DNA from 2 places in the Neobacillus sp. 19 genome. Region 2 is predicted to be linked to the other one. Evidence: a T-box and tRNA genes for the amino acid it is inferred to sense, from the RefSeq annotation. Region 2 holds a T-box; the other holds one or more tRNA genes.
The links. The T-box of region 2 lies ahead of leuS (leucine--tRNA ligase). A T-box ahead of a tRNA ligase gene usually reads a tRNA of that ligase, here a tRNA-Leu.
Positions count from the first base shown of each region.

Region 1: it has a tRNA-Leu gene. The T-box ahead of leuS (leucine--tRNA ligase) is inferred to sense a tRNA for this amino acid. The anticodon was not compared.

Region 1 covers NZ_JBMPZU010000048.1:2,901-7,077, reverse strand. The annotation lists gene queG (tRNA epoxyqueuosine(34) reductase QueG) at 1-1,033, opposite strand, end outside; gene ACO1D1_RS14990 (B3/B4 domain-containing protein) at 1,144-1,812, shown strand; tRNA gene ACO1D1_RS14985 (tRNA-Gly) at 1,894-1,967, opposite strand; tRNA gene ACO1D1_RS14980 (tRNA-Leu) at 2,188-2,269, opposite strand; tRNA gene ACO1D1_RS14975 (tRNA-Leu) at 2,291-2,376, opposite strand; tRNA gene ACO1D1_RS14970 (tRNA-Cys) at 2,417-2,490, opposite strand; tRNA gene ACO1D1_RS14965 (tRNA-Gly) at 2,499-2,573, opposite strand; tRNA gene ACO1D1_RS14960 (tRNA-Gln) at 2,578-2,652, opposite strand; tRNA gene ACO1D1_RS14955 (tRNA-His) at 2,676-2,751, opposite strand; tRNA gene ACO1D1_RS14950 (tRNA-Trp) at 2,763-2,836, opposite strand; tRNA gene ACO1D1_RS14945 (tRNA-Tyr) at 2,846-2,930, opposite strand; tRNA gene ACO1D1_RS14940 (tRNA-Thr) at 2,959-3,031, opposite strand; tRNA gene ACO1D1_RS14935 (tRNA-Phe) at 3,051-3,126, opposite strand; tRNA gene ACO1D1_RS14930 (tRNA-Asp) at 3,135-3,211, opposite strand; tRNA gene ACO1D1_RS14925 (tRNA-Met) at 3,215-3,288, opposite strand; tRNA gene ACO1D1_RS14920 (tRNA-Val) at 3,313-3,388, opposite strand; tRNA gene ACO1D1_RS14915 (tRNA-Glu) at 3,392-3,466, opposite strand; tRNA gene ACO1D1_RS14910 (tRNA-Ser) at 3,487-3,578, opposite strand; tRNA gene ACO1D1_RS14905 (tRNA-Asn) at 3,587-3,661, opposite strand; rRNA gene rrf (5S ribosomal RNA) at 3,676-3,792, opposite strand; rRNA gene ACO1D1_RS14895 (23S ribosomal RNA) at 3,924-4,177, opposite strand, start outside.
Region 2 covers NZ_JBMPZU010000050.1:66,715-70,891, forward strand. The annotation lists gene ACO1D1_RS15420 (rhodanese-like domain-containing protein) at 1-26, opposite strand, end outside; gene leuS (leucine--tRNA ligase) at 83-2,500, opposite strand; T-box leader at 2,669-2,893, opposite strand; gene ACO1D1_RS15430 (MDR family MFS transporter) at 3,044-4,177, opposite strand, start outside.

The DNA.
Region 1 (4,177 bases), on a different contig from region 2:
TGCCAATTTTCCCTAATGCCCATGCAGCCGTTCCCCTTGCAACGGGACTTACTTCTTTTACTAAAACCTCAGTTAATTCAGGAATAGCCGTTTCATCTTTAAAATGGCCAAGTGCAATCATCGCATTCCGCTGAATGGGTTTCTTTCCTCTCCATGAACCCGAGACATAGCCGAACTTATTTTTAAATTCGCGGTTGCTTAGCGATAAAATCGGCTTTAACAGGGGCTTGGCTACTTCAGGGTCGGGCTCCATTTCCGAGTGAAAATAAAAGTTTTTCCCTTTGTTATGCGGACATGCAGTCTGACAGGAATCACAGCCGTAAACACGATTCCCAATCTTTTCCCGAAACTCATCAGGAATAAATCCTTTTGTCTGTGTTAAAAATGATATACAGCGCTGAGCGTTAATTTGCCCGCCTTGGACTAAAGCACCTGTAGGACAGGCATCTAAACACTTTGTGCAAGACCCGCATTGGTCCTCTATTCGTGTGTCCGGTTCAAACGGAATACTTGTTATCATTTCTCCTATATATACGTAGGAGCCAAATTCCGGTGTAATAATGGCACAGTTTTTTCCGCTCCAGCCAATTCCGGCTCTTTCAGCAACTGCCCGGTCTGATAGCTCCCCAGTATCAACCATTGATCTTAACCGGGCATCAGGGATATTAGAGATAATAAATTCTTCCAGCCTTTTCAACCGGTCCCGAAGAATATGATGATAATCTAGCCCCCAAGAGGCTCTGCTGAATATCCCTCTCCGCTCACCCTTCCTGCCTTCCTTCCGTTCCTTCATTTTTGATGGATAAGCGAGGGCAATCGAAATAATTGAGCGAGGCTCTTCAAGCAGCAATGAGGGTGTAACTCGTTTCTCGATATCCGGCTCCTCAAATCCTGATTGATAGCCAAGAGCCTGCTGTCTAATTAAACGATTTTTTAATTCATCGAATGGATCTGCTGTAGTGAACCCGATTTTATCAATGCCAATCTCTTTACTGAAGGCAATAAGTTCAGTTTTTAATCTATTTACATCCATTTCAATTCCCTCCTTTCCAAAATACTTCGTCTATTTTAAAGTTGATAAGATTATTAGCTGCACATCTAATTATGATAAACTATTTTTAATGAAATTTGGAGGTGGAATCGTTGGAAATTCAACTTTCAACGGAAATAATCGAGCAAATTCCCGGCTTTAAACTTGGGGTAATTGAATACAGAAATATCACAGTAGGAGATTCACCACAAATGCTTAAGGGCAGACTGCAGCTTTTTCAAGAGTCGATTTATTTTGATTTAGAAAACACTAATGTAACAGACCTTCCGGGCTTACAAGAATGGCGCAACGTATTTAAACAGACTGGTAAAGATCCAAATCGCTACCGTCCCTCTGCAGAAAGCTTATATAGACGGGTACAATCGCAAAATTATCTTTCTTCGGTGCAAAGTGCTATTGATATCAATAATTTTTTTTCACTTCAGTATCAAGTGCCGATTGGAATTTATGACCTTGATCTTATCCAAGGGTCAGTTGAAATACGAATTGGTAAAGCCGGCGAGGAGTACATAGGATTAAACGGGAGGAAAAATTCTTTAGATCGATTACTTTTGGCCGCTGATCAAGAGGGACCTTTTGGCAGCCCGTTTGTCGATTCAGAACGAACACCCGTAAAATATACTACGAAAAATGCTTTACAAATCATTTATTTACGGCCATCAACCGATATCGAAAATGCTGAAAAGCTGACACTTTCATTAATGGACATGTTTTTACAAATTCATGGCGGGGAAGGTACATTTCATATTCTTGAATGCTAGAAGGCATCCTTTTTTAATGTAATGAAAAAACGCAATGCATCGTTCTCCTATGTAACGATACACTGCGTTAGTTAATATGTATGGAGCGGGTGATGGGAATCGAACCCACTACATCAGCTTGGAAGGCTGAGGTTTTACCAGTAAACTACACCCGCATGTTTTGATTAAATATGACAAATTGATGAACTGACTGTTATTATAATACACACAATTCTTCCATACGTCAAGTAGCTTCATCGAAATTTGTCGATTTTTTTCACTTTACTAAACAACGCTTCTTTATGTTTTTTCTTCTGCGAATTGTCCATCATACGAATAAAAAACAAAAAAGGTTTTCTACATGGTATGTGAAAAACCTTTTTATCATCGAATTGATACCGGTGGTCGGGGTCGAACCGACACTCCTCACGGAACACGATTTTGAGTCGTGCGCGTCTGCCAATTCCGCCACACCGGCGTATTAAGATGTTTGAAGCAATGCCGAGAACCGGAATCGAACCGGTACGGTAGTCACCTACCGCAGGATTTTAAGTCCTGTGCGTCTGCCAGTTCCGCCACCCCGGCAAAAATCAATTACTTATTTTAATCCATGAAAGATAAAATTTGGAGGCGGCAACCGGATTCGAACCGGTGGTAAAGGTTTTGCAGACCTCTGCCTTACCACTTGGCTATGCCGCCGTATATTTTGGAGCGGAAGACGGGATTCGAACCCGCGACCCCCACCTTGGCAAGGTGGTGTTCTACCACTGAACTACTTCCGCAGAATGGCTGGGCTAGCTGGATTTGAACCAACGCATGTCGCAGTCAAAGTGCGATGCCTTACCGCTTGGCTATAGCCCAATGATAATAATAAAATATTTTTATGGGGCGACTGATGGGAATCGAACCCACGAATGTCGGAACCACAATCCGATGCGTTAACCACTTCGCCACAATCGCCACAATATGATTGGCAGGGGTAGTAGGAATTGAACCCACACCAAAGGTTTTGGAGACCTTCGTTCTACCTTTAAACTATACCCCTATAAATAAATGGTGGAGGGGGACGGATTCGAACCGCCGAACCCGGAGGGAGCGGATTTACAGTCCGCCGCGTTTAGCCACTTCGCTACCCCTCCACTATAATATGTTATTGTCAGCTTAAGGTGCCGACGAGAGGAATTGAACCCCCAACCTACTGATTACGATTCAGTTGCTCTACCAATTGAGCTACATCGGCAATCAATTAAATGAATAAATGGTGGCTCAGGACGGAATCGAACCGCCGACACAAGGATTTTCAGTCCTTTGCTCTACCGACTGAGCTACTGAGCCACTCTAAATGGCGGTCTGGACGGGACTCGAACCCGCGACCTCCTGCGTGACAGGCAGGCATTCTAACCAACTGAACTACCAGACCAAATTGCGGGGACAGGATTTGAACCTGCGACCTTCGGGTTATGAGCCCGACGAGCTACCGGACTGCTCCACCCCGCGATAATAATAATAATTAGAGCATTATGGTGGAGGATGACGGGATCGAACCGCCGACCCTCTGCTTGTAAGGCAGATGCTCTCCCAGCTGAGCTAATCCTCCAAATGGTGACCCCTACGGGATTCGAACCCGTGTTACCGCCGTGAAAGGGCGGTGTCTTAACCGCTTGACCAAGGGGCCATATTGTTACAATGTTTTTATGGCGGAGAGCAAGGGATTTGAACCCTTGAGACAGGGTTACCCGCCTACACGATTTCCAATCGTGCTCCTTCGGCCACTCGGACAGCTCTCCAACAAAAATGGCTCCGCAGGTAGGACTCGAACCTACGACCGATCGGTTAACAGCCGATAGCTCTACCACTGAGCTACTGCGGAATAATATGATTACAGCCTGGCAACGTCCTACTCTCACAGGGGCGCATGCCCCAACTACCATCGGCGCTGAGAAGCTTAACTTCCGTGTTCGGTATGGGAACGGGTGTGACCTTCTCGCCATTGTTACCAGACTATTTTATCGACACTATTTTATTATAATGTCTTTTTCATATTTTTCAAGAGGAAATTTAATTTTTTTCATTCCCTCAAAACTAGATAATGCAGAAGAAGTTTTTGTAAAAACGAGTTCAACCAATTTGAAATGGTTAAGTCCTCGATCGATTAGTATCAGTCAGCTCCACATGTCGCCATGCTTCCACCTCTGACCTATCAACCTGATCATCTTTCAGGGATCTTACTAGCTTGACGCTATGGGAAATCTCATCTTGAGGGGGGCTTCATGCTTAGATGCTTTCAGCACTTATCCCGTCCGCACATAGCTACCCAGCGATGCCTTTGGCAAGACAACTGGTACACCAGCGGTGCGTCCATCCCGGTCCTCTCGTACTAAGGACA
Region 2 (4,177 bases):
GGTGTAATTGTTTGAATTTCTTCCATCCCAATCATCCTTTCAGAAAACTTCCCCCAAAAGCCAGGGGGAAGTATCCTTAATTTTAATTCGCAACGATATTTACTAACTTACCTGGTACTGTAATCACTTTACGAATTGTTTTTCCTTCAATTTGTTCCTTTACCCGGTCATCGTCCATTGCGATCCCTTCCAATGCTTCTTTGCTGGCATCCGTTGGAACCTTAAGTTTTGTCTTTACCTTACCGTTTACTTGGATGACAATTTCAACTTCATCATCGACTAATTTCGCCTCATCATATGCAGGCCAAGCTTCGTACGAGATGGTTCCGCTGTGACCTAGTTTTCCCCACAGCTCTTCAGCAATATGCGGGCAAACAGGTGCAAGCATTTTTACAAAACCTTCAACATAATCCTTTGGAAGTACAGTTGATTTATAGGCTTCATTAATGAATACCATCATTTGTGAAATCGCCGTATTGAAGCGTAGCCCTTCATAATCCTCGGTAACCTTTTTCACCGTTTGGTGGTACACTTTTTCCAAGGTAGAAGCTTCTTCATTTGGTTGGATTTTCGAATTTAATTCACCGTTTTCCTCCACAAATAAGCGCCATATCCGGTCAAGGAAGCGACGTGAGCCATCTAGACCGTTAGTTGACCAGGCAATCGAGGCATCTAGCGGGCCCATAAACATTTCATATAAGCGAAGCGTGTCGGCACCATGACTGTCGATGATATCATCAGGATTGACCACATTTCCTTTTGACTTACTCATTTTTTCATTGCCTTCGCCCAAAATCATCCCCTGGTTAAATAGCTTTTGGAATGGTTCTTTTGTCGGAACGACTCCGATATCATACAAGAATTTATGCCAGAAACGGGCATACAGCAAGTGAAGTACAGCATGTTCAGCACCGCCAATGTAAATATCAACCGGCAGCCAGTGATTTAATTTTTCAGCTGAAGCCAATGCTTCGCTGTTCTTTGGATCGATATAACGTAAATAGTACCAGCAGCTGCCGGCCCATTGCGGCATTGTATTCGTTTCACGGCGGCCTTTTTTGCCTGTTGCCGGATCCACGACATTTACCCAGTCTGCAATAATAGCAAGTGGTGATTCACCTGTACCGGACGGTTTGATATCTTTCGTTTTTGGCAGCATCAATGGAAGTTGATCTTCAGGAACAGCTGTCATCGTGCCATCTTCCCAATGGATAATTGGAATTGGTTCGCCCCAGTAACGCTGGCGGCTGAACAGCCAATCACGTAAACGGAAGGTTACCTTTTTCGTTCCAATGCCTTTTTCCTCTAACCAGGAAATCATTTTAGTAATTGCCTCTTCTTTATTTAACCCATTTAAGAAGTCGGAGTTGATATGTTCACCATCTCCGGTATATACTTCTTTCTCAACGTCGCCGCCGGCAACAACCGGTATAATTGGCAGACCGAATTCTTTGGCAAAATCATAGTCACGTTCATCGTGGGCAGGTACTGCCATAATTGCACCTGTTCCGTAGCTGACTAATACATAGTCTGCAATCCAGATTGGTATATTTTCACCATTTACCGGATTGATGGCATATGCTCCGGTAAATACACCTGTTTTCTCTTTCGCAAGGTCTGTACGCTCAAGGTCGCTCTTTGTTTTCACTTTATCTAAATAGGCTTCAACAGCAGCGCGTTGCTCAGCAGTTGTGATTTTATCAACAAAGGCATGTTCCGGCGCCAATACAGCATAAGTTGCACCGAATAAGGTATCCGGACGTGTCGTGAAAACAGTGAAGGTTTCATCATGTCCATCGATCGCGAAGGTTACTTCAGCACCTTCAGAACGGCCAATCCAATTGCGCTGCATTTCTTTCAAGCTTTCTGGCCAATCAAGCTCTTCTAAGTCTTCTAATAAACGGTCCCCGTAAGCAGTGATTTTTAACATCCATTGCTTCATCGGACGGCGTTCAACCGGATGGCCGCCGCGTTCACTCTTGCCATCAATGACCTCTTCGTTGGCAAGAACGGTTCCTAATGCGGGGCACCAGTTTACAGCTACCTCATCAATATAGGCAAGTCCTTTCTCCCAAAGCTTTAAGAAAATCCACTGTGTCCATTTATAGTACTCTGGGTCTGTCGTATTTACTTCCCGATCCCAATCATAGGAGAATCCAAGTGCTTTAATTTGTCTGCGGAAGGTGTTAATATTTTGCTCGGTAAACTCCGCCGGATCGTTACCAGTATCTAATGCGTACTGCTCTGCCGGCAGTCCGAAAGCATCCCAGCCCATTGGATGAAGGACATTATATCCCTGCATCCGCTTCATACGAGATAGTATATCTGTTGCTGTATAGCCTTCTGGATGACCTACATGGAGTCCTGCACCTGATGGATACGGGAACATATCTAAAGCGTAGAACTTGCGTTTATCATATTCTTCACTTGTTTTGAATGTTTTTTCTGTTTCCCATTTCTGTTGCCACTTTTTTTCGATTTGCTGATGGTCGAAACTCATTTTATTTTCCTCCTACAAAAAAATAAAAGCGGAAGCGCCTTGTTCAGCCCCGACCAGCATAAGACGGGCCGGTGAGAAGGTTGTTTTTTAACCTTCTTGCCGGACTGGCTTATGACCTCGAGGGGCTAGGCGCTGCAGCTAGATAAAATAAAAAACCTCTCATCCCAAAAAAGGGACGAGAGGATTGTATGTATCTTCCCGCGGTACCACCCACATTAGTGCATGAATGCACTCGCTTCATTCATCCTTAACGCGGAAAACGGCAAGCATTACTGTTCCTTCATGCCTGCAACTCAAAGGCGAGTTCATGATGTACCCGGTTGACTTTCACCAGCCGTCAACTCTCTAATGGCTCGGATATTGACCACTACTACTCCTGATCACTGTTTTTCTAATATAAAAAGTATTACGGTTATTGTATTAAATTTTCAGGCAGTATGCAAGTATGCTTGCGCCTATTTTCATATTAGACCGTTTCTCTTCCTTTTAAACATCAAAAAAACAGTGAGGTACCCCTCACTGTCCATTCCACGTGGACAAATCCTACATTTGTCCACGAACGGTGCCTGACACCAATTTCCTTTTTATTCCATGATCATAGATAAGTGTGGTTATGATGGCGATTAGGAAAAGTCCGATTAATAGGATAAATAGTACTGACATGTTGTATAGGTCTACAATTATTCCGCCTAGTAATGGGCCAATCATTCTGCCACCGGTTGCGGTGCTGTTGACGATTCCTTGATAAAAGCCTTCTCTTCCCTTAGGAGCTAAATCAAAAGCAATGGTAGGAACGGCAGGCCAGATGAACATTTCGCCGACTGTTAGGATTATCATTGCTACGAGGAAGCCTGAAAATGCATTCGCTTTACCTGCAACTAAAAATGAAACGATAAAGATCCCAATTCCAATTAGGATTTGCAACTTAAGAGAAGCAGATAGATATTTAAGTATCCCATTCAAAAGCGGCTGCCCGAGGACGATAATGGCACCGTTTATCGTCCATAATAAACTATAGTGCGTCATTGAGATGTTTATTTCTTGCGTGTAAGATGCAATCGTTGTTGTCCATTGACTGTAAGAAACCCAGCATAGCAAATAACCCGAACAAATAATTAACAAGGCATGTAAATTCACTTTGTTTTTTATTGGAGTCATTGTTTTTTCGATATGGTTGTGTGCTACATGTTCTACCGTGATTCCCTTATATCCAAAAATAGCAATTAGTAAGAAGACAACATACATGATGGTATTCGCTAAGAAGATTAATTGGAAGGAGTAATCAGCTACGATACCGCCAAGTGACGCACCAACGGCTACCCCGAGATTTTGTGCGACATAAATGGCATTAAATGATTTCCGCCCGCCCTCTTTCCAAACCGAACCCGCCATTGCATACATGGATGGAAAAATAATTCCTGCTCCAAAACCAGCGATGGTTAGAAAAACGACGTATTGCGGCCAATCATGCCAAATGGATAAGCCTATAAGGGCCAAGAGGGAAATACCAATTCCCAAAAGAATAGATTTATAGCCGCCAATTTTATCAAATAAATGACCGCCATAGAGATTTCCAATAACGCTTGCTCCCGAGTTGAGCATGAGGACAATCCCGGCTACGGATAAGGATTTTCCTAAATGATTGTGAATATAGATTGTATTTAAAGGCCATAAAAA